2 regions of the Cryobacterium roopkundense genome follow, and region 2 is predicted to be linked to the other one. Evidence: predicted binding sites of a transcription regulator. Region 2 holds the regulator's gene; the other holds the start of a gene.
What was found. Region 2 encodes HspR, which represses chaperone genes until heat shock. Its sites were predicted from a motif close to AAGTTGAGTCNNNNNGACTCAACTT; they were not measured.
Positions count from the first base shown of each region.

Region 1: BJ997_RS17800 (ATP-dependent Clp protease ATP-binding subunit) is a predicted target of HspR. The motif match lies at 10,370-10,394, and genes of this name have one in related genera.

Region 1 is NZ_JACHBQ010000001.1:3,832,540-3,847,100, reverse strand. Features, by position in the region: gene istA (IS21 family transposase) at 728-2,281, shown strand; gene BJ997_RS17825 (ATP-binding protein) at 2,278-3,027, shown strand; gene BJ997_RS17820 (Fic family protein) at 3,639-4,706, shown strand; gene BJ997_RS17815 (IS1380 family transposase) at 4,863-6,257, opposite strand; gene BJ997_RS17810 (hypothetical protein) at 6,433-6,849, shown strand; gene BJ997_RS17805 (DEAD/DEAH box helicase) at 6,902-10,258, opposite strand; gene BJ997_RS17800 (ATP-dependent Clp protease ATP-binding subunit) at 10,407-12,593, shown strand; gene BJ997_RS17795 (zinc-dependent alcohol dehydrogenase family protein) at 12,646-13,695, shown strand; gene BJ997_RS17790 (hypothetical protein) at 13,745-14,215, shown strand; gene BJ997_RS17785 (nitroreductase family protein) at 14,222-14,561, opposite strand, start outside.
Region 2 is NZ_JACHBQ010000001.1:3,985,777-4,000,337, forward strand. Features, by position in the region: gene chrA (chromate efflux transporter) at 1-1,223, opposite strand, end outside; gene dnaK (molecular chaperone DnaK) at 1,479-3,353, shown strand; gene BJ997_RS18500 (nucleotide exchange factor GrpE) at 3,362-4,033, shown strand; gene BJ997_RS18505 (DnaJ C-terminal domain-containing protein) at 4,026-5,033, shown strand; gene BJ997_RS18510 (heat shock protein transcriptional repressor HspR) at 5,036-5,452, shown strand; gene BJ997_RS18515 (class I SAM-dependent methyltransferase) at 5,507-6,673, shown strand; gene BJ997_RS18520 (APC family permease) at 6,717-8,261, opposite strand; gene BJ997_RS18525 (universal stress protein) at 8,279-9,199, opposite strand; gene BJ997_RS18530 (primary-amine oxidase) at 9,196-11,226, opposite strand; gene BJ997_RS18535 (glycosyltransferase 87 family protein) at 11,332-12,639, opposite strand; gene BJ997_RS18540 (histidine phosphatase family protein) at 12,775-13,347, opposite strand; gene BJ997_RS18545 (IS1380 family transposase) at 13,507-14,561, opposite strand, start outside.

The sequences.
Region 1 (14,561 bases), 150 kb from region 2:
AAGTGCGATGCCGCGTTGTTCAGATCGGCTTCGTCATAGGGTGTTCGCCTGACCGAGTCAGCCACAGCCGCGTAGACAAATTCTCGAACTTCTGCCCAAATCGTCGAGTCGAGCACTGGCTCGTATTCACTCATTGTCGGGAGACCTCCCGGGAAATCAGGATGTGTATTAGTATAACCACAAAGCGAGGCTTCCGAGAGAATTGGCGCATAAAATGCACTCCTTGAACAGTGAGAACACCGGGCGATATCTCGTGACGACCGGCTCAGGATCCGTGTATCTCATCGACCTGGACCGATCAGTGATGAGCAGGGTGCCTGCGATGGATATGACTGCGGACAGGTCCCTGCGCCGCGACGGCCAGCCCGTCGACATAATCTCTCTCGTTCAGTGCTCGGTTGGGCGGCCCATGAACCTGATCATCGACCTGCACGTGCCTGGCGTGATGCGGACAACCCGACGCACCACAGAGGTGAGGGCAATTGAACCGTTTCCGGGCGCTGAGAGCCCGACTACTGAGGACGTGTGATGCCCAGCAAGGCCGACAAAGACCGCGCCGGGATGCAATCTGAATATTGGCTTCCGAGGGAGCCGGGGGTGGTGCCCGTGAAGGCCGCTGTACCAAACCATGAATCGTGTCGTTCAGAGCCACAGTTGGTGTTGTTGAGAGCCACCTGAAAAGCTCCTTCCATCACGTGAGGGCCACGTGATGGAAGGAGTACCGGTAATGGTACGGAAGATCAAGGCGAAACTCGTCTTGCAGTTACGAAACCAAGGCTTGTCGGGCAGAGCGATCGCGTCGGCGCAGGGCATCGCCCGCAATAGCGTCCAGACCGTGCTCGAGACGGCGGACAGGCTCGGCCTCGGCTGGGACGACGTCGAGGAGATGCCGGAGGCCGAGGTCTATACGGCGTTGTTTCCCGGCCGTGGAGTGCACGAGTCCGTGTTCGCGCAGCCGGATTGGGGTCGTGTGCACACCGAACTAGCCCGGGTCGGGGTGACGTTGAAGCTGCTGCACCAAGAGTACGTCGACACATCGGGTCAGGCGCAGGCGGTGATGAGCTATGACCGGTTCTGTCGGCTCTATGGCGACTTCGCTGCCGTCTCGGGCGCGACGTCGCGCGTGGGTCACAAGGCCGGCCGCAGCATCGAGGTTGACTGGTCTGGGCCCACGATGCAGCTGCTGGACCCGACGACGGGCGAGATCTCAAAGGTGTATTTGTTCGTCGCGTGCCTGCCGTTCAGCCGATACGCCTTCGTGGAGGCCACGTTGGATATGCGGCAGGAGTCGTGGCTGCGCGCCCACGTGGCGATGTTTTCCTTCTTCGGCGGCAGCGTCCCGCGCCTGGTCCCCGACAACCTGAAGACTGGGGTGATCTCTCACCCTCGAGAGGGAGAGGTCGTTCTCAACGACGCCTACCGTGAGATGGCTGCGCACTACTCTGCCGCGGTGCTGCCGGGCCGCGTCCGGGCACCTAAGGACAAGGCGAGCGTTGAGAACACAGTTTCGCATGTCGCGACCTGGGTCATCGCTAGCCTCAGGCAGGAGCAGTTCACATCCCTGCCCGAGCTGCGGGTCCGGATCTACGAGCAAATCGATGCTTACAACCGCCAGCCGTTCCAGAAACGGGACGGGTCCCGGTTGAGTGTCTTCACCGCCGAGGAGAAGCCGTTGATGCAACCGTTACCGGCGGCCCCGTTCGAGATCAGCACGTGGACCTACAAGCGCAAAGTGAACAAGAACGCTCACGTGGTCTGGGCGAGGAACTTCTACTCCGTTCCGTTCCGCCACATCGGCGCTCAGGTCGACCTTCGCGTCACGGACACGATGCTGGAGGTCTATCGCAACGACGAACGCTTGACCAGTCACCTGCTGCTGCCAGCAAGCACGACGAACCAGCATCAGACAAACGACGCGGACCTGCCCGAGGGCCGCAGCTTTCAGGCCTGGGATCGGACCCGGATCGACGAGTGGGCGGCCCGGATGGGACCTGCCACGGTCACAGTGATCGGGAAGATCTTTGAAGCTGCGTCGATCGAGGAGGCCGGTTACGACCCGGCGTTGGCAGTGTTGCGGCTGTCACGCCGGTTCTCGCCGACTCGGGTCGAGGCCGCCTGCGCACTGGCCTTGCGAGGTCCGATCCGCTCGCCGAGGTATGCGCACCTTCGGCCGATCCTCGACACCGGACAAGACAAAACTGGCCACGTCCCTGACAAGCCGGAACCCGATGACGGTGGCTACGTCCGCGGCAGCGCCTACTACGCCGGAGGCACCCGATGAGTCCGCTGGACACAGAGACCAAGCGCAAGCTGCGGGAGATGAATGCTGGCGAGTTGCTCGCGGCGATCGACACCCAAGACGAGACGCTGAGCATCAGTTTGTCGTTTGAAGAGCGGGTCCGGTTGGTCGTCGATGACGCCTACTCCGCCTTCACGCACTCGAAGGTCGCCGGGCTGATCCGGCGGGCGGGGTTGCGTTATCCCAACGCGGATCTCCGCCGCATCGACCTGCTCGACGAGCGGGGCTTGAACCGGCAGCTGCTGGCCCAGCTCGGGACGTGTTCGTTCGTTGCCCGGCAGCAGAACGTTGTGTTTCAGGGGTTCACCGGATCGGGGAAGTCGTATTTGGGCTGCGCGATCGCCAAACGCGCTTGCGAGCATCGCATCCGCGCTCATTACGTCCGCATGCCCGACCTCGAGGAAGCCTGGGTGGCCGCCCAAGACACCACCGGCGGCAGCGGGAAGTTCTTGCGCAAATATGCTTCCTTCACCCTGCTCGTCATTGATGAATGGTTGCTTGACCGCCCGACGGAATCGATGCGCGGCATGCTGCTTGAGCTGATGGAACGTCGCTATGGCGAGAGCTCGACGGTGTTCTGCACCCAGTATCAGCAGAAGGACTGGCACCAGCGACTCGGCTCCGGGGTTCACGCCGACGCGATCATGGACCGCATCATCCACAACACTGTCTGGGTCGAGACCGGCACCTACAACATGAGAGAGCAAGCGGCCCTCACCAGCGCCTAACGAACCGGCGAAGAGAGCCAGTGGCTCCCAGCCGGACCACCACTGGCTCTCTTCCGCACGAACGGTGGCTCTGAACCGCACGATCGGGTGGCTCTCAAGGCATCAAATACTCAGCAATCCAGGGGTGAGGCGAATAGGATTATAGTTCGCCGTCCACGCCTCGATAGAGATGGGCTTTTCCTCTTCGGTCGACGCTACGACGCCCACGCACTCACGCTGACTGCTGCCGAGCTAGACAGCCTCGCTCGCGGGCGGTGGATCGCCGTTGACATCGCCAACGAATACATTCTCTACGTGCGAATTGAAGGTATGGCTGGCGAGGAATTCTGAGGAGTGGAGCAAGATTCGTTTCTTCTCACGAGGCCGAGCGCTGCAGCGCCAGCTATCGGCCCTGGTCGCCTGAGTTGCAGGCCTGCGCTATAAATCAGAATAACGAGGGGGCATGCCTATGCCTAAGCACATAAGCATTGGTATGCTCGCCCATGACTTCCTTTAGGGAGAGGCCGTCTTGGCCGTCCGTGGGCTATGAAGAACGACAATGGGACGGGGCTCAAGATGAGGTCGGCACACGGCCACAGAGCCGACGGGATTTGGAGCCGTACTCAGCCTCAGTGCCTGCGTTCATCGCCGATCTCAATATCCCGCTCAACGATGACCTGAACGCGCTCACGGAAGAGGCTTCGAGCGAGTTGGCTCGTTTCGATGCCGAGGTCGGCCACATCGTGGGACCAATTACCTCCGTCCTCCTGTGCGTCGAGAGTGCCGCGAGCTCCGAGATCGAGCACCTCCGCAGCGCTGCGCGGGAGATCGCACTGGCGGAACTCGGTGGTCGGGCCTCCGAGGATGCCCAGCTCATCATGGGCAATACTCGCGCGATGCAGGCCGCGCTGGCGTTGTCCGAGGCTATCGACGGCCAAGCCATCCTTGAAGTGCATCGTGCTCTCCTTGAGCGCAGCAATCCTGGCGTCGTTGGTCGTTGGCGTGACGAGCAGGTGTGGATCGGCGGCAGGAGCCGCGGTCCGCACCTCGCGCGTTTTGTGCCCCCACATCAGGATCGGGTGCCCTCGCTGATGAGCGACCTTGTTGCCTTCGCAAATCGCGTGGATCTCCCGGTGTTCGCTCAGACCGCGATCGTGCACGCCCAATTCGAAACCATTCACCCGTTCCCCGACGGCAATGGTCGGGTCGGTCGCGCCCTCATGCAAGCGGGGTTGCGGGCCGGAAGGCTCACTCGAAACGTGGTCGTTCCGGTCTCTGCAGGGCTACTGAATGACACCACCCGATATTTCGATGCCCTGAGCGCCTACCGGACCGGAGATGTCACTCCGATAATTCGCTCCATCGCGCATGCATCATTCGTCGCGATGAACAATGGACACCTCCTCGTAAACGATCTGCAAGCGATTCAGATCGGATGGCGCGGGCGCATCACCGCAAGACGAGACTCTGCCGCCCACCGCCTCTTGGGTTTCCTCCTTCGCCAACCCGCGATCGGCGCCCGCTGCGTCGGCGCTCAGCTTGGCGTCTCGCCCGTCAATGCTCAGGTCGCCATAGACCACCTCGTGGACGCCGGAATCCTGATTCAGATCACGGACGGGCGAAGAAACCGAATCTGGCTCGCACAGGACGTCGTGAGAGTCCTCGAAGACTTCGCGGCAAGGGCCAGAAGGCGCCGATAGCTGAAGCTGGCTTAGCCTGAATCCACCGGTTGGCCTCTGATGAATTCTTGATTTGGGCGCGATCCTTTTTCGGGGTTTTGGGCTCGGTCGAGCTGTGGGCCTTGATGCCTGGGTGTTCCACTGGGGTTCCTGGTTGCGCCCGGTCGGGCTCGATGGTTAGGTGGCGGCGCGGCCGGGCGGGTTGCAAACGCTGGTGAACAGCGCCGACCAGCCTTCTTCCCAGGGCCAGCTTTCGGGCAGGTGCAATGTGACGCGTCGTGCCGACGTGGATACTCTGGCGGCGACGTTGATGAGTTTGCGGCGAACGGTCGCGGTGACGGCTTTTCCGAGGGCGGGATTGGCGAGGGTGCCGGCGGCGCGGGTGAGATTGAACGTGATGCAGGCCAGCACCAGCCAGGCGGCGTTGGCCGTGAATACGCCGGACGGGAAGTGCGCCATCGCCGACGCTTTCATGTCGGCGTTCAAATTTTCGATGATCGCATGGTGGCGGTGGGTTTTGTCGGCGTCAACGGTGTTCAGGGTGCTGGTGGTGAAGAACGCGTGAAAGCGGAACAGGTCGAAAAGGGTGCCTTGCCCGGCGGCGACGGTCTTGTTCAGTTCCGGGATGCGGCGCACGACGAGGCGTCCAGGGATTTGTTCGCTCTTCTTCTTGGAGCCGAACGCGGTGAAGGGGATTTCGGCGACTTCCGCGTCGGAGATCCACCGCCCGGTGGCGTCGTCGAAGATCGCATTGGTGTATTTGATCGGGGTCCACGCGGTATCGGGGATGGTGCTGATACCCGCTTTCACCAATGAATTCAGGCGTGCCGTGATCGAAACCATCGCCCCGGCACGGAGGGCAGCTTGGATGACGGCGCTGACGTAGTAGGCGCTGTCGGCTCGGAGGAGAAGCATTCCTTTTGCGGTTGGGCTGCGCAGTCGTTTCACGGTCGCGAGGGTGTCGGAGACGAATTTCTTTGCGCCGCGGGCGGAGTTGGTGGGGCCTTTGCGTAGCCGGGAGCTGACGATGATCGGAGCGGCCGATCCGGTGCTGACGATGGCGAGCAGGGCGTTGAGGCCGCGAACACCGGAGTAGCCAAACCCGGCGCCTTGCTTCTTATATCCGTGCACTTCCCTGATGGTGTCGTCAATATCGACCAGGGCGAGGTCGTCGATACCGGTCACGATCGGCGTGACGGCGCCGAGGTTCTGCAGCCACCGGGACGCGGCGGCGTCGAGCTGGCGGACATGGCCAAAAGCGAACGCGCGCAGGAACGATCCCAGGGTCGAGGGCGCATAGGTTCCGGTGAACAATTTCCGGAGAGCGCCGTGCCGGAGCACGGCCATATCGTCGATGGAGTCGGCGCCGGTGAGCATTCCTGCGACCAGTGCCAGCGCTTTCAGGCCGGCATTCGCGCCGAAGTAACCGGGCAGTTTCACCCACTCATCGACCAGCGCGCCGAGGCCTGTTTTCTCGGCCAGAGCCATCGTGGGCACCAGTCCGGCCGACGACACGAGATTGGGGTCGTCGAAGGATGCAGAAAAGGACCGGTGAGTGTGAGAAAGTTGCATCTACGAGATGCCTCCTTGATCGTTGAATAGTTTGTCTAAGTAACAACTATTTTAGCTGATCAGAGGGGTATTCTCGGTTTAACGCGCCGTCAGAATCTGAGGTCGACCGGTGGATTCAGGCTTAGGTACGGGAGCCGCCCCTCAGCCCGATGAACCAGCACGCTAGGCTCGGGGCATGAAGCTATCGGGGAAGTTTCGGGTTGGTGCAGCAATCGGCGTCGGGGTAGTGGCGGCCGTGGGGTTGACGGGGTGCGCGACCGACGGCCAGCTGGGGATCTTCTCCGAGGAGCAATCGGCGGAAGATATCGTTTCGGTGAGCGAGGGTCTGCCCAATACCGCAGACGCTGACACCACCCGATTCTTGTGGGCCGACGGCGACGTGAGGTACTTCGCGGCTCTGTCGCTCGACGGTGACCCGTGCATGATAGTTCTCGATGGCGACCCGGGAACAAGCTCGAACGCCTGCTCGACGGCGCTGCCGCTCATGATCAGTTCGGGACCCGGCGCGCGTGAAGTGATGCTTGCCGACGAACTGCCCAGTTCGTCGCCCGACTGGGAAAAAGTCGCCGAGCACCTTTGGGTGTCGAAGTAGCCCGCCCGCTCAGTCCTGGCTGGGCCATTCGCCGTCCGTGAAGATCACGGCGTCAGGCGAGAAGTTCCCGAATGTCCGACGCCGTCAGGGCTGTCGCGCGAGCGGCCCCATCCGTCATCACGCTCTCGAACAGACGCGCCTTGGTGGCTTTGAGCGCCATCACCTTCTCTTCGATGGTGTCCTTCGATACCAGGCGGTAGACCATCACGTTCTTGGTCTGGCCGATGCGGTGCACGCGGTCGACGGCCTGAGCCTCGGTCGCCGGGTTCCACCACGGGTCGAGCAGAATCACGTAGTCGGCCTCGGTGAGGTTGAGGCCGAACCCGCCGGCCTTAAGGCTGATCAAAAAGACCGACGTGTCGCCGTCTTTGAAATCGCTGATCGCCTTCGCCCGGTTGCGCGTCTTGCCGTCGAGGTACGAATAGCTGATGCCGGCGGCGTCGAGCCTGTCGCGCGCCTTGCCCAGGTATTGCGTGAACTGGCTGAAGATGAGCGTGCGGTGTCCCTCGGCCACCGTGTCTTCGAGCAGCTCGAGTAGGGCGTCGAGCTTGGTCGACGGCACGTTGTCGTACTTCTTATCGTAGAGGCTCGCGTCGAGGCTGAGCTGGCGCAGCATGGTGAGCGAGCGGAAGATCTCGAACCGGTTCGCGTTCATGTTGTCGATCAGGCCGAGCACCTTCTGGCGCTCGCGGGCGAGGTGCATGTCGTAGACCTTGCGGTGCTTGGGGTGCAGGTCGAGTTCGAGCACCTGCTCCTGCTTCTCGGGCAGGTCTCCCGCCACCTGATCTTTGGTGCGGCGCAGCATGAATGGGCGGATGCGGCGGCGCAGTTGCCCGAGCCGCTCGCTGTCGCCGTCGGACTCGATCGGTTTGCGGTAGTAGTCGGTGAACCGGGTGGGGCTTGGGAACAGGCCGGGAGCCGTGATCGACAGGAGCGACCACAGCTCCATCAGGTTGTTCTCCATCGGCGTGCCCGTGATGGCGAGCTTGAACGGGGTGTTGAGTCGGCGCGCGCACTGGTGCGCCTTGGCCTGGTGGTTCTTCACGAACTGCGCCTCGTCGAGCAGCAGGCCGGCCCAGTCAATGCCGTTGTACTCGTCGAAGTCGAGTCGAAACAGGGTGTAGCTCGTGATCACGACATCCGCTGACTTGCTCACGGATGCGAGACCGTCGCCCCGCTTGCCGGCCGTCTGCGTGACCGTGGCCACGTTCAGCCCCGGGGCGAAGCGAGCGCACTCGGTGGCCCAGTTGGAGACCACGCTTGTGGGCGCCACCACGAGGAAGGGCTTCGAAGCCTCGTCGGCGGGCTGGTTATCCCGGGCGTGGGCGATCAGCGCAATCGCCTGGAGGGTCTTTCCGAGGCCCATGTCGTCGGCGAGGATGCCGCCGAGTCGGTGGTCGTAGAGAAAGCTGAGCCAGTCGAAACCGGCCTGCTGGTAGCCGCGCAACGTGGCGTGCACGAGAGGGGAGAGCGGGCGCTCGTCGATCTGGGTGGCATCCGTCAGCCCGGCGATCGCCGAACGCCAGGTGGCGGCCTGCTGCGCCACCACGCCGAGTTGCTGCAGCTCTTCCCAGAGGTCGGCCTGAAAACGGCTCAGCCCGAGCGAGTCGGAGGAGGCGTCCTGCAGGCCGCGGGCCTCCTCGATCAGGGTGCGCAGCTGGTGCAGCTCCGGCCTGTCGAGACTGAAGTAGGTGCCCGTGGGCAGGATCATGAGTTCCTGCTCTGAGGCGAGGGCGCGGAAGAGTTCGTCGAAGGCGATCTCCTCGCCGTCGATACTCACCGTGACATCGAGGTTGAACCAGTCCCGGCTGCCCTCGCGCTCGCTCGTGGTGAGGCTGATCACCGGGGCCTCATCGGCCGGGCGGTAGCTCGGGGCGCCCTCGGCGATCGTGACGACCACGTTCGGCCGGGCTTCGAGCCGTGGCACGAGGGTGTCGAGGAACTCGATCATGGCGGAGCCTTCGAGGCTCGACCGGGTGTTAAGCCGGGGGCGCCCGCGGTACTCGGGGGCGATCGACGGGAACGGCACGAGCGCGGTCTCGAGCCCGCGCAGAATTTCTGTCTCAGCACCCTCGTCGCGAAAGTTGGTGTCGTGCGCAGCGGGCCAGAGGCCGATGCGGTAACGCTCGACGGGCTCATCGCCGTCGACGTAGCGCCACTGCCAGAGCAGCTCGACGGTGTGGCCCACCTGATGGGTCACGTCGAGGGCGAGCGTCGGCCGCGGGGTCTCCGGCAGGGTGAACGAAGCGTCCAGGCTGGTGAGAGCGACCTGCCGGCGCAGGAACGGGTAGTAGTCGGCGAGGAACGCGGGTTCGTCGGCGAGGGGAATGTGCAGAGGGTCCGCGGCCGTGGCGAGGGCGCGCATCTCCGGGCTTACCCGGTGCCCGAGCGGGGCGAGGGTGAGGCTCGTGAGGTTGTCGTCGTCGAGGTCTTCCGCGTTCGACCACGTGAAGATGCCGTGCGCGGGCTCACCGATGAAGCCGAACTGGCGATGCTCGAGGTGCGCGGAGTCCAGAGCCACGAGGGGGGTGAGAATGAGGGCGTCATTCGTGCGGCTGATGTCGATCTCGAGCGCGGCGTCAGTTTTACTCAGCACGATGGGGGACTGCGTGGCGTTCGTCGACACGAGCGGCAGGCCGCTGGCTTCGGCCTCGCCGAGCAGCTCCCAGAGCGCCTTGTTGGCGAAGCCGTCGAGGTGAATCCACTGATCGGTGTACGTGTAATACCGTGATCCGGCCGCGTACAGCGCGTAGATGGCGCTGAGGATCTTGCGGTGTGCAGGCAGGAAGGAGCCAGGGAGGTAGGAGATGTTGTCCCAGGTCACGTTGCCGCGAATCCACTTGCCCTTCTTGCCCATCTGCATGGGGCGGGCGCCGAGGCGCTGGGGTTGCGGGCCCCTGGCGGCGGCGGCACGGCCGGCGTAGGCGGCCTCGAGCAGATCGAATTGCAGGGCGAGAGCTGTGCCGGTGGAGTCCTCCGTACCCTGTCGGGTGATGGAGCCGAGGGCGGTCTGCCAGGCGGGGGCCGCCGGTGGCTGCGGCGTGGCCTCGAACCTGGGCAGCCGCCGGTCGCCCAGGGAGCGCGCCGACCCCGTGGAGCGCGGCTGGCTCGCCTCCGGGGCGCTCGCGCTGGCGATCAGCAGGGCGGCGACGTGCTTGCAATTGCTCTTCATGGGGCAGGTGCAGACACCGGATGCCCGCAGCACAGCGCCCGTGGAGCTCAGGGTAAATGACACAGTCACCGCGTAGGGCTGGGCATTCGTGCCTTGCACGTTGCCGAAGAGTTGGGTACCCGAGCCGAACCAGGATCGCGAGGTGACGTGGCCGTTGCGGGCGTAGCGCTCGCCGCGTGAGAACGCCTGGCTGCCGACGAGTCGTGCGATCTCGTGTGTGCTGAGGGTATGCGCCATGGGTAAGAAGGGCTCCAGTCTTTAGCCAACCTCTATTGTCGCACCTGTTGCCCGCGCGACAGCTCGGAGATGCCCGCGCCCCTGGTGGCGCCGGGCACCAGGGGAGGGATAAAGTTGAGCGAATTTGACTCACCTCGGGAGGAACGCGATGCAAGCCGGACAGCAGCCGTCACAGGAAAAGGCAAAGACCGCGCTCGAGCTCTACGGCGTGAACCTCACCGAGATAGCCAAGAGCGGCAAGCTCGACCCCGTGATCGGTCGTGACGCCGAGATCCGCCGCATCAGCCAGGTGCTCACTCGTCGCACCAAGAACAATCCGGTTCTGATCGGGGAGCCGGGCGTGGGCAAGACCGCCGTCGTGGAGGGGCTCGCCCAGCGCATCGTGGCCGGCGACGTGGCCGATTCCCTCAAGAACAAGACGCTCGTGGCCCTCGACCTCGCGGCCCTCGTGGCCGGAGCCAAGTACCGCGGCGAGTTTGAGGAGCGCCTCAAGGCCGTGCTCAAGGAGATCAACGACGCCGACGGCGAGATCATCACTTTCGTCGACGAGTTGCACACGCTCATGGGCGCGGGCGGCGGCGAGGGGTCTGTCGCGGCCTCCAACATGCTCAAGCCCATGCTCGCCCGCGGCGAGCTGCGCCTCATCGGCGCGACGACCCTCAACGAATACCGAGAGTTCATCGAGAAGGATGCCGCGCTGGAGCGCCGCTTCCAGCCCGTGCTTGTGGACGAACCGTCGGTCGAAGACACTATCGCGATTCTCCGCGGCCTCAAGGAACGGTACGAAGCCCACCACAAGGTGACGATCGCCGACGCGGCGTTGGTGGCCGCGGCATCCCTCTCGAACCGCTACATCACGGCCAGGCAACTGCCCGACAAGGCGATCGACCTCATCGACGAGGCCGCGAGCCGGCTGCGCATGGAGATCGACTCGTCCCCGGTGGAGATCGACGAGCTGCGCCGCGGCGTCGACAGGCTCAAGCTTGAGGAACTCGCGCTCAAAAAGGAGAAGGACGACGCCTCGAAGGCGCGGCTGGCGAAGCTGCGCTCCGACCTCGTGGAGCGTGAGGCCAGGTTGAAAGACCTGCAGGCACGCTGGGACAAGGAGCGCGCCACGCTCAACCGCGTCGGCGAACTGCGCGAGCGCCTCGACGGGGCCCGAATCGACGCCGACCGCGCCCAGCGCGAGGGCAACCTCGAGAAGGCCTCGCGCCTGCTCTACGGCGATATTCCCGTGATGGAGCGCGAGCTGCGCGACGCCGAACAGGCCGAATCTGACGGCCCGCGCATGGTCAACGATCAGGTCGCCGCCGAAGACATCGCCGCCGTCGTCGCCGCCTGGACCGGCATTCCAGTGGGGCGCCTGCTGCAGGGCGAGACCGAGAAGCTGCTCAGCCTCGAGAGCGAGCTCGCCCACCGGCTGATCGGCCAGAAGCCCGCTGTGCGCGCCGTCGCGGATGCCGTGCGCCGCTCGCGCGCCGGTATCTCAGACCCCGACCGGCCCACTGGCTCCTTCCTCTTCCTCGGGCCGACCGGAGTGGGCAAGACCGAACTCGCCAAGGCGCTCGCCGAGTTTCTCTTCGACGACGAAAAGGCCATGGTGCGCATCGACATGAGCGAGTACGGCGAGAAATTCTCGGTGTCGCGCCTCGTGGGAGCCCCTCCCGGCTACGTCGGCTACGAGCAGGGCGGCCAGCTCACAGAGGCCGTGCGGAGGCGACCGTACTCGGTGATCCTGTTCGACGAGGTGGAGAAGGCGCACCCCGAGGTCTTCGACGTGCTGCTGCAGGTGCTCGACGACGGTCGGCTCACCGACGGACAGGGTCGCACCGTGGACTTTCGTAACACGATTCTCGTGCTCACCTCCAACCTCGGCTCGCAGGTGCTCGTGGATCCCACGCTATCCACCGAACAGAAAGAAGAGGCCGTGCAGCTGATGGTGCGGCAGGCGTTCAAGCCAGAATTCGTCAACCGTCTCGACGACATCGTGATCTTCTCCACCCTCACGACCGACGAGCTCGGCGAGATCGTCGAACTCTACGTCGAGCGCCTGCAACGACGTCTCTCCGAGCGACGGCTGGAACTCGCGGTGACCCCGGATGCCCGCCGCTGGCTCGCCGACGAAGGCTACGACCCGATTTACGGGGCGCGTCCCCTCCGCCGTCTGATGCAGCGCGAGATCGACGACCGGCTGGCCCGGGCGCTGCTCGCGGGGGACATCCGCGACGGGGAAACCGTGCTCGTCGAACTCGCGGCCGACGGTGGGGAGCTCACCGTGGCATCCGCTCCCATCGTGGAGCTCCTGCCCGACGACCTCGACGACGACCTGCTCTGACCGGCGGCTGGCGCACAGGAAACCACTCAGGAACGCCACCTAGGCTTTAACCATGCTTGCAACTGTGATCCATGGCGAACGCGATATCCGCCTCGAAGAAGTCCCCAACCCCGTGCTGTCCACCGGAGGCGACGCCATCGTGCGCGTCGTTGCCGCGTGCGTCTGCGGTTCCGACTTATGGCCGTACCGGGGGATCGCGCCCACTGCAGAACCGAAGCGCATCGGTCACGAATTCGTGGGCGTCGTCGAAGAAATCGGAGCGGATGTCTCCACCATCAAGGTGGGTGACTTCGTCATTGCGCCGTTCTACGACTGTGACAACACTTGTGTGAATTGCCGCAACGGCGTGAGCACCTCCTGCCTCAACGGTGGCTGGTGGGGAGCCGACGACAAGATGGGCGGCTTCGCCGACGGCGCCCAGGGCGAGCGCGTACGCGTTCCCCACGCCGACGGATCCCTCGTGGCCACTCCGGAGCAGCCCGACGATTCGCTTGTGCCGAGCCTGCTCACCCTCGCCGACGTGATGGGAACCGGTCACCACGCCGCGATCTCCGCCGGTGTCACGGCGGGCAGCACTGTCGTCGTGGTGGGTGACGGAGCCGTGGGGCTGTGCGCCGTTCTCGCGAGCAAGCGTCTCGGTGCGACCCGCATCATCGCCATGTCGCGCCATGCTGATCGTCAGGCCGTGGCCCGGGAATTCGGTGCGACCGACATCGTGGAGCTGCGCGGCGACGAGGGCGTCGCCCGCGTGCAGGAGCTGCTCGACGGCATCGGCGCCGACTGCGTTCTCGAGTGCGTCGGCACCGCGGAATCCATGGACCAGGCCATCCGGTCGGCTCGTCCGGGTGGCATGGTCGGCTACGTCGGCGTGCCGAACGGCGGCGCCGAGTTGCCGATCCGCACACTTTTCGGAACTAACGTCGGCGTCAACGGCGGCGTCGCATCCGTTCGCGGCTATGTCGACGAGCTGCTGCCAGAGGTACTCTCCGGAGCGATCAACCCCGGTCGCGTCTTCGACCTGCAGCTTCCGCTCGCGGAGGTCGCCGAGGCGTACGCCGCCATGGACGAACGCCGCGCCATTAAGGTGCTGCTGCGCCCGTAGCGCTGGGCAAGATCGTGCGTGGCCGGCCGGCCGACCTGAAAGGAACGTCGTGAATCAACCGCTGCTCTGGGGTGGCCTGCTGGCTTTCGCCGTGGTCGCCGGCGTCGTTCGTCTCGTGGTGGGGCGCCCGCTGTTGAGGGGGCGTTCGCTGCGCGTGGGCTCAGTGTCGGCTGCCGTCGCGTTCGCGAGCGGGCTTGCGCTCGTCTTCCACTGCGCGGCGATGTTTTTCGGCCCGTGGATCGACGCGGTGGCGTTTCTGCGGGCGCCCGCAGACATGGTTCGGGCGATGGGTGTGGCCAGCGAAATTGCCTACTGGGTGCCCGCCGCTGCCCTACTGCTGGCCTGGTGGCGCGTGTGGTGGCCCGCGTTGGTGGCGCTTGCGGTCACCTTGGCCGGGGTCGGCGTGACCATGTACTGGCCCTACCCACTCGTGGTGCACCTCGCATGGCTCACGGCCGTGATCATCGTGGGATCGTTGATACCACTTCTGCTGCTGCGTGGGCCACGCGCCGTGCGCTAGGCACTCCTAGTCGTTGACGAGCAGCAGCTCCGAGAGGGGTTTGCGGGTGCGCGGCGCAACTTCGCGCTCGAGCAGGGCCGGGGAGAGGGCCGACGCGTCGCCCAGAACGCCGAGAGCCGTGATCGTGACGATCACCTGGTTGTCGGTGAGGCCGAACGCCGTCGCGAGGGCGGCCGCGTCGAACCCGCCGAGCTGGTGGGTGTGCAGGCCCTCGTGCTGGGCCTGGATGGTGAGGTGAGCCACTGCCTGGCCGAGGTCATAGCGAGCCCACGGGTTTTCCTTGAGCTCGTCGGCGGTCTTGTCGATGGCGAGCTCGGCCACGTTGGCGATGAGAACGGATGCCGAG
Region 2 (14,561 bases):
GGGAGTGCAGCGAGCACGATTCCGCCCGCAGCCCCCACCACAACAACGGCCCAGGCGGGCACTCGCCACGCGATCAGGAGCACGAAGCACACCACGGCGAGGCCGAACGATGCCGGGCCGACAATAGCGGTGATGAACACCGGGTCGTACAGGGCTGCCGCGAGAATGCCCACCACGGCGGCGTTGGCGCCGCGCATGAGGGCTTGTGCGCGCGGACTCGCGCGGCACGCATTCCAGAATGGCAGGACTCCGACCAGGACCAACAATCCGGGGAGGAAGACAGCCGAAAGCGCGATCGCCGCCCCGAGGATGCCGCCGGGACCGGTGGTTGAGAGGGCGCCCAGATAGGCAGCGAACGTGAAAAGCGGGCCGGGAACGGCCTGGGCAGCACCGTAGCCGGCGAGAAACTGGTCGGGGGTGACCCACCCGGAGTCGACCACGCTGGCCTGCAGTAGGGGGAGCACGACGTGGCCGCCACCGAAGACGAGCGCGCCGGCACGATAGAAGGCGGCGAACAGCTGCACGGCTCCAGACCCGGTGAGGGTGGAGAGGAGGGAGAGCCCGAGGAGTAAGCCCGCGAACAAGCCGAGGCAGATCCAGCCGGCGGGGCGGCTGACCGGAAATCGGATCATGGTTCCTGGAGCACTCGAACCCGCTCGGCAGAAGGCCAGCCCGGCGAGAGCCCCGATTACGATTGCCGCGATCTGGCCGACGGAGCCGACCAGGCCGAGGGTGATCAGCGCAGCGACAACGGCGATCGCGGCGCGCGGTCGGTCGGGGGTGAGCGTGCGAGCCATACCCCACACGGCCTGCGCGACGATAGCGACCGCCACGATCTTCAGCCCGGTTAGGATGCCTACGCCGACGACGCCCCCGAACAGCGAGGCGCCGACGGCGAAGACGACGAGCAGAACGGCAGACGGCAGGGTGAACGCGACAAACGCGGCAACCGCCCCAGCGGCTCCGGCGCGGTACAGGCCGATTCCGAAGCCGACCTGGCTCGACGCCGGGCCAGGAAGAAACTGGCTGAGCGACACCAGATCGGCATACTCGTTATCGTTCAACCACTTGCGGCGCTGGATCAGCTCGTCGCGAAAATAGCCCAGGTGCGCGATGGGGCCGCCGAAAGACGTCAACCCGAGCCGTAAGAAAACCCTGAAGACTTCCCACGCCGTTCCGGGCCGGGTCGCGCCACGGGCCGGAGGTGCGGGCTCGTGCGTCATTCTGCGGGGCCTTTCGGAGGGAGATCACCGGGTGCTTCTTCCGCAATCATCCCTTGTGACATCTCCTGCCGGTGAACGGGGGATGTACGAGCGGCGAACAGATGGCCGCCCAAGACGGCCTAAGCTGAGAGTTGAGCGTAAGTGACTCAACTTTGGGCCGCAGGAATTGACAGCGGTTTCGACTGGGTGAATACTTGAGCCAATGAGACTCAAGTCTTTGAACTTGATCATAAACTCTGAAGGAGAACAACCCACATGGCACGTGCAGTAGGCATCGACCTCGGAACCACTAACTCTGTGGTGTCCGTACTTGAGGGTGGAGAACCCACCGTTATCGCCAACGCCGAGGGTCTGCGCACCACCCCCTCGGTGGTCGCATTTACCAAGGACGGCGAAGTTCTCGTCGGCGAGACCGCCAAGCGCCAGAACGTCACCAACGTCGACCGCACCATCTCTTCCGTGAAGCGCCACATGGGCACCGACTGGACCGTGGCCATCGACGACAAGAAGTACACGCCGCAGGAAATCTCCTCGCGTATCCTTGCCAAGCTCAAGCGCGACGCCGAGCAGTACCTCGGCGAAAAGGTGACCGACGCTGTCGTCACCGTTCCCGCCTACTTCAACGACGCCGAGCGTCAGGCCACGAAGGAGGCCGGCGAGATCGCCGGACTCAACGTGCTGCGCATTATCAACGAGCCCACCGCCGCGGCTCTCGCATACGGCCTCGACAAGGGCAAGGAAGACGAGCTCATCCTGGTCTTCGACCTCGGAGGCGGAACGTTCGACGTGTCGCTGCTCGAGGTGGGCAAGGACGAAGACTTCTCCACAATCCAGGTGCGTTCGACCGCCGGAGACAACCGCCTCGGCGGCGACGACTGGGATCAGCGCATCGTTGATCACCTGATCAAGCGCTTCAAGGAGACCACGGGCGTCGACGTGTCCAAGGACAAGATCGCCAAGCAGCGCCTGAAGGAAGCCGCAGAGCAGGCCAAGAAGGAGCTGTCGTCGAGCATGTCGACCAGCATCCAGCTGCCCTACCTCTCGCTGACCGAAAACGGCCCGGCCAACCTCGACGAGACGCTCACCCGCGCCCAGTTCGAGAAGATGACCGAAGACCTGCTCGACCGCACAAAGAAGCCCTTCCAGGACGTCATCCGCGAGGCCGGCGTCAAGGTGGGCGACATCGCGCACGTCGTTCTCGTGGGTGGATCCACCCGTATGCCCGCCGTCTACGAGCTCGTCAAGGCCGAGACCGGCGGCAAGGACCCGAACAAGGGCGTCAACCCTGACGAGGTCGTCGCCGTAGGCGCCGCCCTGCAGGCCGGCGTGCTGAAGGGCGAGCGCAAGGACGTTCTGCTCATCGACGTCACCCCGCTGAGCCTCGGCATCGAGACCAAGGGCGGCATCATGACGCGCCTCATCGAGCGCAACACGGCCATCCCGACCAAGCGCAGCGAGACCTTCACCACGGCCGACGACAACCAGCCGTCCGTAGCGATCCAGGTCTTCCAGGGCGAGCGTGAGTTCACCCGCGACAACAAGAACCTCGGAACCTTCGAGCTCACCGGAATCGCCCCCGCGCCCCGCGGTATCCCGCAGGTAGAGGTCACCTTCGACCTCGACGCCAACGGCATCGTGCACGTGTCGGCCAAGGACAAGGGCACCGGCAAGGAGCAGTCCATGACCATCACGGGCGGCACCGCGCTCGCGAAGGAAGACATCGAGCGCATGGTGCGCGAGGGTGAAGAGCACGCCGCAGAAGACAAGCGCCTGCGCGAAGTCGCCGAGACCCGCAACACGGCCGAGCAGCTCGCCTACTCGATCGAGAAGCTGATCAAGGAGAACGACGACAAGCTGCCCGAAGACGTCAAGGCCGAGGTTCAGGCCGACGTCGACGCCCTCAAGTCCGCTCTCGCCGGCGACGACGAGGCGGCCGTCAAGCCCGCCTTCGACAAGCTCAACGAGAGCCAGGGCAAGCTCGGCGAAGCCATCTACAAGTCCAGCCAGGCGGATGCCGCTGCCGGCGCCGACGAGGCCGCACCCGATGAGGCGCCCGCCGACGCCAACAAGGACGAAGACGTTGTCGACGCCGAGGTTGTTGACGACGACGAAGACGACAAGAAGAACTAGAACGAGTTATGGCAGACAAGAAGAACCCCGACAAGAAGCGCCGGGACGACGAGCCATCCGCCAAGGGGGCACCCGAGCAGGGTGCCCCCGCGGCGGGGGACGCCCGGCCCGAGGACGCACAGCCCGGAGCGGCCCAGCCCGATGCCGCACCAGACGTGGCCCCGGTTGACGCCGAGGCCGCGGCATCCGCTGACGGAATCGAGGAAGACGAACTGACCGTTCAGGACATTCTGGACGCGGCAGAGCGCGAGGTTGCGGAGCCGACCAGCGAGCACCTCGCCGACCTGAAGCGGGTCACGGCCGAGTACGCGAACTACCGTCGACGCACCGAAGCCAATCGCGTGGTGGAGAAGGAGCGCGTCACCGGGGACATCGTGAAGTTGTTGATCCCGATCCTCGACGACCTCTACCGTGCCGAAAAGCACGGCGACCTTGAGGGCGACTCTGCCTTCGCCACCATCGCGGCCAAGCTGCGCTCGAGTGTCGAGCGCCTCGGCCTCACCTCGTTCGGTGCGGTGGGCGACCCGTTCGATCCCACCATGCACGAGGCGATTTTCCAGATGCCGTCCGCGGACGTCGAAATGGAAACCGTCGGCGACGTGGCGGAGACGGGTTACTACCTCGGCTCCACGCTCCTGCGCGCGGCCAAGGTCGTCGTGCAGGTACCGAGCGATGGCTAGCCAGGACTGGTTCGACAAGGACTTCTATAGGGTTCTGGGTGTCTCCAAAGATGTCACTCCGGCCGAGTTGAAGAAGGCGTATCGCAAGCTGGCCCGCAAGTACCACCCGGATTCCAACCCGGGGAACCCCGCTGCTGAAGCGAAGTTCAAGGAACTGAGCGAGGCGCACTCTGTACTTGCCGATGCTGCGCAGCGCAAAGAGTATGACGCCATACGGGCCATGGGCACCGGGGCGCGGTTCGCCGCACCCGGTGGCCGTGGCCAGGCCGGCGGCTTCGAGGATGCCTTCGGTGGCATGTTCGGTGGCGGCGGAGCCGGTCGTCAGCAGAGCTACACCTTCGAACAGGGCGGCTTCGACGATATTCTCGGAGGCATGTTCGGCAGAGGCGGCGGTGGAGGCGGCGGGTTCGGCAACCCCAGTGGCGGTTACCGCGGCACTGGCGCGCCCACGCGCGGGCACGACGTGATCGCGTCGACGACCATCGACTTCATCACGGCCACGCACGGCGATCAGATCACGTTGCAGACGCAGGACGGTCGCCCCATCAAGGTCAAGATCCCGGCCGGAGTCGCCGACGGCCAGAAGATCCGGTTGCGCGGCAAAGGACAGCCGAGCCCCGATGGCGGGGAGACCGGCGACATCGTTCTCACCATCACCGTGCGACGTCACCCGGTTTTTGAACGTGAAGGACTCAACCTGCGCGTGCACGTTCCGGTGACCTTCGTGGAGGCGAGCCTCGGCGCGACCATCGAGGTACCCACCCTCGGCGGTCCGCCGGTCAAGCTTCGCGTGGCCCCCGGCACCCCGAGCGGCCGGGTTCTTCGCGTGAAGGGCCGCGGAGTCGTGACGCCCAAGGGCACCGGCGACCTGCTCGCCGAGGTTCAGGTGGCCGTTCCCTCGCACCTGTCCAAAGACGCCGAGGAAAAGCTGAAGGCTTTTGCCGAAGCCTTACCCAGGGAAAACCCGCGCGATGAACTGATCGCCAGGGCCAAGGGCTAGACATGGACGAGAACACCCGGGTCTTCGTGATTTCGATGGCTGCGGAGCTTGCGGGGATGCACCCGCAAACTCTGCGCCAATACGATCGCCTGGGCCTCGTGAGCCCCGAACGCACGCCCGGAAAGTCCCGCCGCTATTCGATGCGGGACGTCGTCAAACTGCGGGAGATCGCAGAACTTGGCGTTCAGGGCGTGAGCTTGGAGGGCATCCGTCGTATCCTCGAACTGGAGGACCACGTGCGTCGCCTCGAAACTCGCTTGCGCGAGCTAGAGTCAACGCTCGCCGACGAGCTTCTGAACCGTCCGGGCCGCCGCGTTTTCGCGGCCGGCTCGGCCGGGGACGTCATCTCGATGCGGGCGGGCACACGCACGCGGCGCTCCAATCAGGTCGTCATCTGGCGACCGCTGGACCACAGCTGACTTCACACGTAGTTTGCACATCATCACGCGTAACCGCAGTAGCAGGGGGAACCGATGTTTGAATCGGGCACACAAAAACCGACACTTTCCGCGTCTCGGGCCGATTTCGATTTCGATCGACTGAGCCGCAAGCCGGATGTCGAAGCCGACAACCTGTTCGCAGTGGACGCGAGCGACCGGCTGATCCTCGACGAGGCGGCCGGCGCGCTGGCCGGTGCCGGAGCCGGCAACGTCGCGATCCTCGAGGACCGCTATGGCGCCCTCACTCTCGGCGCGGCAGCCCTGCATGGTGCCCGCAAGTTGCGCGTCTACCAGGACGCCCTTTCTGGCGAGCACGCCCTGGAGCGCAACGCCAGCCAGTTCGGGCTTGACGATTGCTACCGTTCGCTGCCACTCGGCGAGGAGCTGCTCACCGGCGCCCGTGTCGTGCTGCTGCAGTTGCCGCGCAGCCTTGGAGAGCTCGACGAAATCGCCGGCGCGATCGCCCGTTACGCAGCCCCAGATGTGCTCGTCTTCGCCGGCGGCCGCATCAAGCACATGTCCGTGGGCATGAACGAGGTGTTGCGCCGCCACTTCGGCGCCCTCAACGTGACGCCTGCGCGCCAGAAGTCCCGCGTGCTCATTGCCACGTCACCGATTCAGACCGGCGCATCCGCCTGGCCGCACTCCGAGACCCACGACGACCTCGGCCTCATCGTGCGTGCCCACGGCGCGGCCTTCGCTGGCACGAGCGTTGACATCGGCACCCGGGCACTGCTCGACGTACTCGACCGGATGAAGCCCGACGCCGAATCTGCGATCGACCTCGGCTGCGGCACCGGCGTTCTCGCTGCTGCGCTGGCCCTCCAGCGGCCGCGACTGCGCGTGATCGCGAGCGACCAGTCTGCCGCGGCCGTGGCATCCGCTCGCGCCACCATGGACGCGAATGCCCTCGCCGAGCGCGTCACGGTGGTGCGCGATGACGCGCTCAGCAGCCGTGCGGAAGATTCGGCCGAGCTGATTCTGATCAACCCGCCGTTCCACATCGGCTCGTCCGTGCATGCCGGCATCGCACTCAAGCTGTTCGCGGACGCCGCGCGCGTGTTGAGCCCCGGTGGAGAACTGTGGGCCGTGTGGAACACGCACCTCGGCTACCGTCCCGAGCTCACGCGCATCGTGGGTCCGACGCGCCAGGTGGGCCGCAACACGAAGTTCACCGTGACGGTGTCGACGCGCCGCTAACCCTTTGGGGCTGGCCTCACGGCCAGCCCCAAAGGGTCATCGGCTAGTCGAGCGAGGTGCCCTTCGTGAGGGTCTTTCCCTGGAAGAACGACGGGTTGATCCGGCGCTGAACGAGCATCAGCACGATGCCCGAGATGAACAGCACCATGGCGAGCACGAACACCAGGCCGAGCCCGCCGATGTTCGAGCCGCTGCCGTACTCGGGGTTCATGCTGTCGATCAGGGTCGTCGCGAAGATGACGGTCAGGATGACGCCGCCGACCAGCGGTGCGAGGAACTTCAGGAAGAAGGCCCTGGCGTTCGAGAACGCCTCAGCCCGGAAGTACCACACGCACGCGAACGCGGTGACCCCGTAGTAGAAGCAGATCATCATGCCGAGGGTCAGGATGGTGTCGGTGAGCACGTCGGTGCTGAGCACTCGCAACACGGCGTAGAAGCCCCACGCCACAACCGCCGCGGCGATGGTGGCGAAGCCGGGGGACTTGAACCGCGGGCTGATGCTCGCGAACCGGCTCGGGAAAGCCTTGTAGTGACCCATGGCGAGCATGGTGCGCGCCGGTCCCACGAAGGTCGACTGTAGGGAGGCGGCCGAGCTGGACAGCACTGCAAGGGAGAGCAGGATAGCAAACGGCCCCATCACCGGGCCGGCGAGGGCCGCGAACACGTTGCCCTGGATGTCTTCGTTGCCCAGTCCGAGCTCGCCCGTGCCGATGCCAGCGAACATCAGGGCGGCGATGGCCACCAGGATGTATAGGGCAAAGATAATGGCCACGGTCAGCGTTGCGGCCCGGCCGGGCGTGGTCTTGGGGTTCTTCGTCTCCTCGTTCATGGTGAGGGTCACATCCCAGCCCCAGAAAATGAAGATGGAGAGCGAGACGCCTGCCGCGAAGGCCGAGAAGCTCGGCACGAGGAAGGGGTTGAACCAACTTGCGCTGAACGCGAGCTCGTCGAAAGCCGAGCCGTTGCCGTACTCGATCAGGGCGGCGACGCTGAACCAGACCAGCACGATGAGCTGGAACGCCACGAGGACGTATTGCACGGCCTTGGTGGTTTCCATGCCCCGGTAGGACACGTAACAGGCCAGCACCATGAAGACCAGACAGGTGACGATGTTGATGAGCACGTTGTTCGTGAGGTCGGCAAGGGCGGGGTTGTTGAAGAGCTGCGCGAGCGCCAGATAGAGGAAGTCGACGGCAACCCCGGCCAGGTTGGAGAGCACCACGACAGTGGCGACGATCAGCCCCCAGCCGCCCATCCAGCCGATCCAGGGTCCGAAGGCCCTGGTTGCCCAGGTGAAGGAGGTGCCGCTGTCGGGCATCGCCGCGTTGAGCTCCCGGTAGCCGAGGGCCACGAGAAGCATGGGGATGAATCCCACGAGGAAGATGCCGGGCATCTGCGTGCCGACCGCGGCGACCGTGGGGCCGAGGGAAGCTGTGAGTGTGTACGCCGGTGCGATGCACGAGATACCGATGACGGTGGCGCCGAGCAGACCGATCGAGCCGGCGCTGAGACCCTTGGCAGAGAGGCCGCCAGCGGACGGTAGCGCGGAAGCATCGGGCGTAGCGCTCGGCGAGGGGGTGTGTGCCATGATCCTGATCCTTGAATTCAGCTAAACGTGGGCAAAGCGTGCGGGATGTTGGGAACGACCACGAGCGGAACGGGCAAGCCGTGCAGCATGCGGTGGGCCGTGATGCCGAGGAAGATTCGGCTCGGGCTGGCCAGTCGGCTCGAACCGACGAAGGCGATTTCGTCGGGTCTCCAGTCGAGCGCCTCCACGGCGGCTTCAACGCTCGCACCCATGGCGACCTCGGTCGTGAGGGTTCCGCTCGCGCCCGAGCGTTTGCCGAAGTACTCCAGCACGCTGTCAAGGTGGGCGGCGCTGTCGTCCTTGGCGCTGTTGTCGTGCGCGCTGTGCGCCGTGCGCTCGTGGGCAGGTCGGCCGTGCGCGGCATCCGCTTCGACGAGCGTGACGAACCGGAGGTCAACGGGGAGATCTCGCGAGACGGCAACCATGGAATCGAGCAGCGCCTCCCACCCGGCCCGAGTTCCGATCGCGCAGGTGATGCGCGTGATGGAGTCGGGGGCGCGGTAGCCGCGGGGGGCGAGAGCAACGGGCACCGGCGAGGCGTGCAGCAGGGCGTTGGCCACGCTGCCGATGGTGAACCGGTTCAGGATGCCGCCTCGTGCGGCTCCGACCACGATGCGGTCCGAATCGAACTGGGCGGCCGCTGTGATGAGGCCCTCCGAGGTGGAATCGGCCCAGAGCACGTGCGTGGTGGCGACGACGTCATCCGGGATCTGTGCCACAGCTGCGGCGAGCCACTCCCGCGCCTGTTCTTCGAGTAGGGCGTCGAAGTCGGCACTCGAGGCGGGCACCTTCGCGGGTACGGCTGTGGACCGCTCGAGCACCAGACACACCCGAAGTTCCGCGCGGGTGAGGCGCGCGAGCGCCACGCCGAGTTCGATGGCCTCCTTGCCGCGGGCGGTCGCCTCGTAGGCGACGACATAGTTGGGGACTCGGGTCATTCCGCTACCTCCTGGTGGTGCTGGTCATGCTGGGTGTGGTCGTGGTCGTGGTCGTGGTCGTGCAGGGCGTGGTCCTGGCCCGGCGCGCAGTGCGCGGAGGGACTCGGAGCCACGTCGAGGGAGGGATTACGGTCGAAGAAGCCCACCGGTTTAAGCCAGAAGGCGACGGTGTCGCTCGGCATGATCGGCCAGTCCTCAGGCCTGGTGATGTGGTGGATACCGAAGACGTACCAGAGTACGAGGTCGGTATTGCGCACCGGGCGCTCGGCCTGAATCCACTCGGGCAGGCCGTGGTCGACACTGCTTTGGTTCACGAATTCGCCGCAGGGCCAGCGCTCCGATTCATCATTCGGTGTCACCCACACTGTGTGCCCGATCACCTGCGCGCGCTGGAATGCCGGGGCGGAGGGGTCGAAGAAAGACGGGATGGCCCCGCTCGGCACGAGCTTGTACGACACGGGGGTGCCGAGACCGTTGAGCGAGTTCTCGTTGACGACTTTCCAGGCGCGCTGGGTATTCCAGTCGAAGTCGTCGAACCCCTCCTGCTCGATCGGAGTGTTCACCTGGGTGAGGCCGAGTCCGTGTGGATTCTCCGTGCTGGTGGGCTGGATCTGGGTTTCGGAGCGGAAGACGGTGTTCTCGGTGCCGTCGATGTCGAGGTCCATCCGGGCCACGATGAAGTGCTGGTGGATGGGCGCGTACGTGCGCTTGTCCACGAGGGTACCGTTCGGATGCGGCTGGCCCTCGTCGATGTGGGTCACTACCATGATGCCGGTCGCGCGCACCTCGCACTCGATGTTGCCGTCTTCGTAGAACCGCCAGTACACGAGGTATTCGTAGTTTGCCACGGTGACGTGGAACGAGACGACGAGACGGCGCATCCGTCTCACCTCCACGTTGCCGTTGTGGTCGACGTGCTTCCAGAGCACCGCGTTGTCTTCCTCGTGCACGCAGAAGGCGTTGGGGATGTCATAGGGCTCGCCCGCGCTGTTGTGAAGCACCGCATCGATGTACTGCACCTCGCCGAGGCAGTCGCAGCCGAGCTCGAGGGACGTGGTCATGAAGCCGAGGCCCCACTCGCCGATGTCGAATGCGGTGCGGCGAAAATGGTCGACGCTGGGATCGCGGTACGGCACGACCATCTCCGAGAACGAGAGCCGGTTGGCAATGGGGCGTACGCGCTCGCCGCCGACCGCTGAACCGTCACGGTACCCCACGCGGTGCAGGGTCATACCCTCGCGATAGTTGAACCCGACCCGCATCGACCAGCCCTGCCACTGGATCAGGTGGCCGTCGATCGTGAAACCGGCCCCTTCGGGCTGCACGATGTCGAGCGGCGTGCGTGGCGGGCGCACGCTCTGGGCCCTGATGCGCTCCGGCACGAGGTGGGGCACGTATTCGCCCATGATCTCGGGGGTGTCGACGGTGAAGGAGTCCTCGATTTCGAGCAGCTCCATGGTGTTGACGTCGAGCACGAGGTGCAGGCCGTTCACCGGGCCGGCGTAGGGGTTGGCTTCGGCGGAGGCGCGCACCCAGATGTCGCACCAGCCGAGGCGGTGGCCGCGGTACTGGTCGGGGATCACGGCGTCGCCGTAGGTCCAGGTGTCGATGAAGACGAGGTCGAGGTCTGTGATGCCGCGCTTGGCGAGGGCTGCGATCACGTCGGGATGCACGCGCAGGGCGGCATCCGCTTCGTCCCACTCGTCCACGGTGAAGTTGGCCTGCACACCGGGCACGTGCGTGAACTCAAGCACCCGATCGTGCGTCAGCGACACGACCGACGTGTACGTGGCGTTCTCGGCCCGGTGCAGCACCACCAATCGGGCGAGCCGCTCCGGCACGGCGCCGTGCTGCTCGAAATCGGAGATGGCCTGTCGCGACGGCTCCACGAGTTCGATCGAGGCGAACCGCCACCCGGCTGCCACGCCGTGTTCCCGAGCGAGGATTGCGCTCGCGCCGGAGAACTCCTCGGCGGTCAGGGGATCAAGCGGATGCATGCCGGTGGTGCGGGCGTGTGAAGGCGACACAGATCTCATCCTCTGCAGTGAGCGACGGAACAACGTGAGGACAGACTACGGCTATTTCGGCCCATTCGTCCCGTTTTTGCGCGCGCCGGGCCGCGAAAGCGGGTGTTACGTCGGTTGTAGCGATCCCAGCCGACGATTCGCCAACTCTCGCGAGGGGATCGGGCGGCGGGCGAGCCGCACGAGGGTGGTGACCGACCAGGCCAGCAGCGCGACGAGAAGGGTGTTTCGCAGGGTCAGCAGCACGAGCGCGAACGGGTCGCCATCGATGAGCGGCAGGTACAGCACCGGGAATATCAGGGTCGTCAGAACGGCGATTCCCATCACGACGTAGCCGGGTGTGCGCCACGCCCGCCAGCCCCGGGCCACGCCGACGGCGACGATCGGGGCGATCCACAGCATGTACTGCGGCGATCCCACCTTGTTGAAGACGACGAAGGCGCTGACGAGGGCGAGCGCGCCGATCAGCAGGAGTTGTGCGGGGTCGGCGCGACGGTGATGTGCCAGAAGCATGAGCAGAAAAATGGCCGCGATCGCCGCGAACATGAGCGGCGTCATGACGGACGCCGCGGCATCCGCTCCCGGTCCGGTCACCTCACGCGTGGCGATCGCGTAGTTCTCATAGATGTGCGACCCCGGGTGCCCGAGGGCGGCGAGCCAGACCCACGGAGTTGTCACCGGAGCCTCGAGCTGCAAGGCCCGATCCGACTGCATGGTGACGAAGCCGGTCAGGTACCGCAGGCCGCCGAGCATCCACACGGATGCCACGATGCCCGCCGTGACACTTGCTCCCGTGACGACGACGGTCGCGCGGTGCCTCGACGCGGCCACGACAGCCAGCATGACGGCGGCCGGCCACACCTTGATCCACGTCGCCACCGTGAGCAGCACGGTCGCCGCGATCGGGTGACGCGCGAGCAACACGAGTCCCACGATCACGGTCGGGGCCGTGAGGCCCTCGAGCCGCAGCAGCCCAACGGGGCTGAGCACGAAACTCAGGCCGAGCCACCACCAGGCTGCGCGGTAGCCGCTGATCCGGCGCCCGAAGTCGGTGAGGGCGCAGACGGCGGCCGCATTCAACGCCACCGTCATCAGGAACCACAGAAACTGGTACAGGTAGGGCCCGCCGATGCCGGCTAGCGCGATCGGCCACAGGGCTCCGATCGGGTAGACCCACTGCACGTCGATGCCCTGCCAGATTCCGGTGCTGAAACCGAGCTCGGCCCACGTTCGGTACAGGGGAAGGTCGCCGAGCACCTTGCCGGTGAGCATGGCCGGGAGCAGTGCCGCAAGAAAGGCGACGTGCACTGCCGTGAAGCCGAGCACAAGCATTCGCGGGGTGCGAAGACGCAGCAGCCGATCGGCCGTGAGGGCCCTCTCGATGCGGCTGTCGAGCCGGTCTAATAGCAGGGACACGGTAACCACCTCGGCGCAGGCCGGGAATTCCCGGACGGACAGTGCCTGGAGCCTAGGACTCACCGGTGTCGCGCAGATGAACGGATGCTGTATTCGGCTCGCAGGTGCCGACACGCTGCGCCGGCGTGGCCTGGCCTACTCGGGCGGGGTCTCGCCGTTCAGCATGGCGAGCTTCCAGCCGGCCGGGTGATGGTGCACGAGGTTGAGCGACGCGTTGGTGATGCTGCCGACCTGCCGTTCCAGCACCCGCTCGAGGCTCAAGCGGATGAGCGTGCCGTGGCTCACCACGATGATGCGGGCACCCGGGTGCTCGTGCGCGAGCTGTTGGAGGGCATCGATGCCGCGCTCGGCGACATCCGATTCGGTTTCGGCGCCGTGGAACCCGCCAGGGAAGCGCAGCGCCTCGAGCTCCTCGCCGGCCTGCAGCCCCTCGGCCGGCCCGTAGTTGCGCTCGATCAAGCCGGGGATGCGGTGCCTCACCGTGAGGTCGAGGTCGGCGGCGATGAGGTCGGCGGTTTCGGCGGCGCGGGAGAGCGGGCTCGACACCACGAAGTCCCACTCGAAGGCGGAGAGCGGAGCCACGGCATCCGTTGCTTGGCCCCGTCCCACATCGTTCAACGGAATGTCGGTGGCGCCCTGGATGCGAAGCGCCGCGTTCCAATCGGTCTGGCCGTGGCGGATGAGGGCGAAAGTGGTCGTGGAGGTCACTCCTCTATTGTGCCTTAGCCTGAATCCACCGGTTGGCCTCTGATGAATTCTTGATTTGGGCGCGATCCTTTTTCGGGGTTTTGGGCTCGGTCGAGCTGTGGGCCTTGATGCCTGAGTGTTCCACTGGGGTTCCTGGTTGCGCCCGGTCGGGCTCGATGGTTAGGTGGCGGCGCGGCCGGGCGGGTTGCAAACGCTGGTGAACAGCGCCGACCAGCCTTCTTCCCAGGGCCAGCTTTCGGGCAGGTGCAATGTGACGCGTCGTGCCGACGTGGATACTCTGGCGGCGACGTTGATGAGTTTGCGGCGAACGGTCGCGGTGACGGCTTTTCCGAGGGCGGGATTGGCGAGGGTGCCGGCGGCGCGGGTGAGATTGAACGTGATGCAGGCCAGCACCAGCCAGGCGGCGTTGGCCGTGAATACGCCGGACGGGAAGTGCGCCATCGCCGACGCTTTCATGTCGGCGTTCAAATTTTCGATGATCGCATGGTGGCGGTGGGTTTTGTCGGCGTCAACGGTGTTCAGGGTGCTGGTGGTGAAGAACGCGTGAAAGCGGAACAGGTCGAAAAGGGTGCCTTGCCCGGCGGCGACGGTCTTGTTCAGTTCCGGGATGCGGCGCACGACGAGGCGTCCAGGGATTTGTTCGCTCTTCTTCTTGGAGCCGAACGCGGTGAAGGGGATTTCGGCGACTTCCGCGTCGGAGATCCACCGCCCGGTGGCGTCGTCGAAGATCGCATTGGTGTATTTGATCGGGGTCCACGCGGTATCGGGGATGGTGCTGATACCCGCTTTCACCAATGAATTCAGGCGTGCCGTGATCGAAACCATCGCCCCGGCACGGAGGGCAGCTTGGATGACGGCGCTGACGTAGTAGGCGCTGTCGGCTCGGAGGAGAAGCATTCCTTTTGCGGTTGGGCTGCGCAGTCGTTTCACGGTCGCGAGGGTGTCGGAGACGAATTTCTTTGCGCCGCGGGCGGAGTTGGTGGGGCCTTTGCGTAGCCGGGAGCTGACGATGATCGGAGCGGCCGATCCGGTGCTGACGATGGCGAGCAGGGCGTTGAGGCCGCGAACACCGGAGTAGCCAAACCCGGCGCCTTGCTTCTTATATCCGTGCACTTCCCTGATGGTGTCGTCAATATCGACCAGGGCGAGGTCGTCGATACCGGTCACGATCGGCGTGACGGCGCCGAGGTTCTGCAGCCACCGGGACGCGGCGG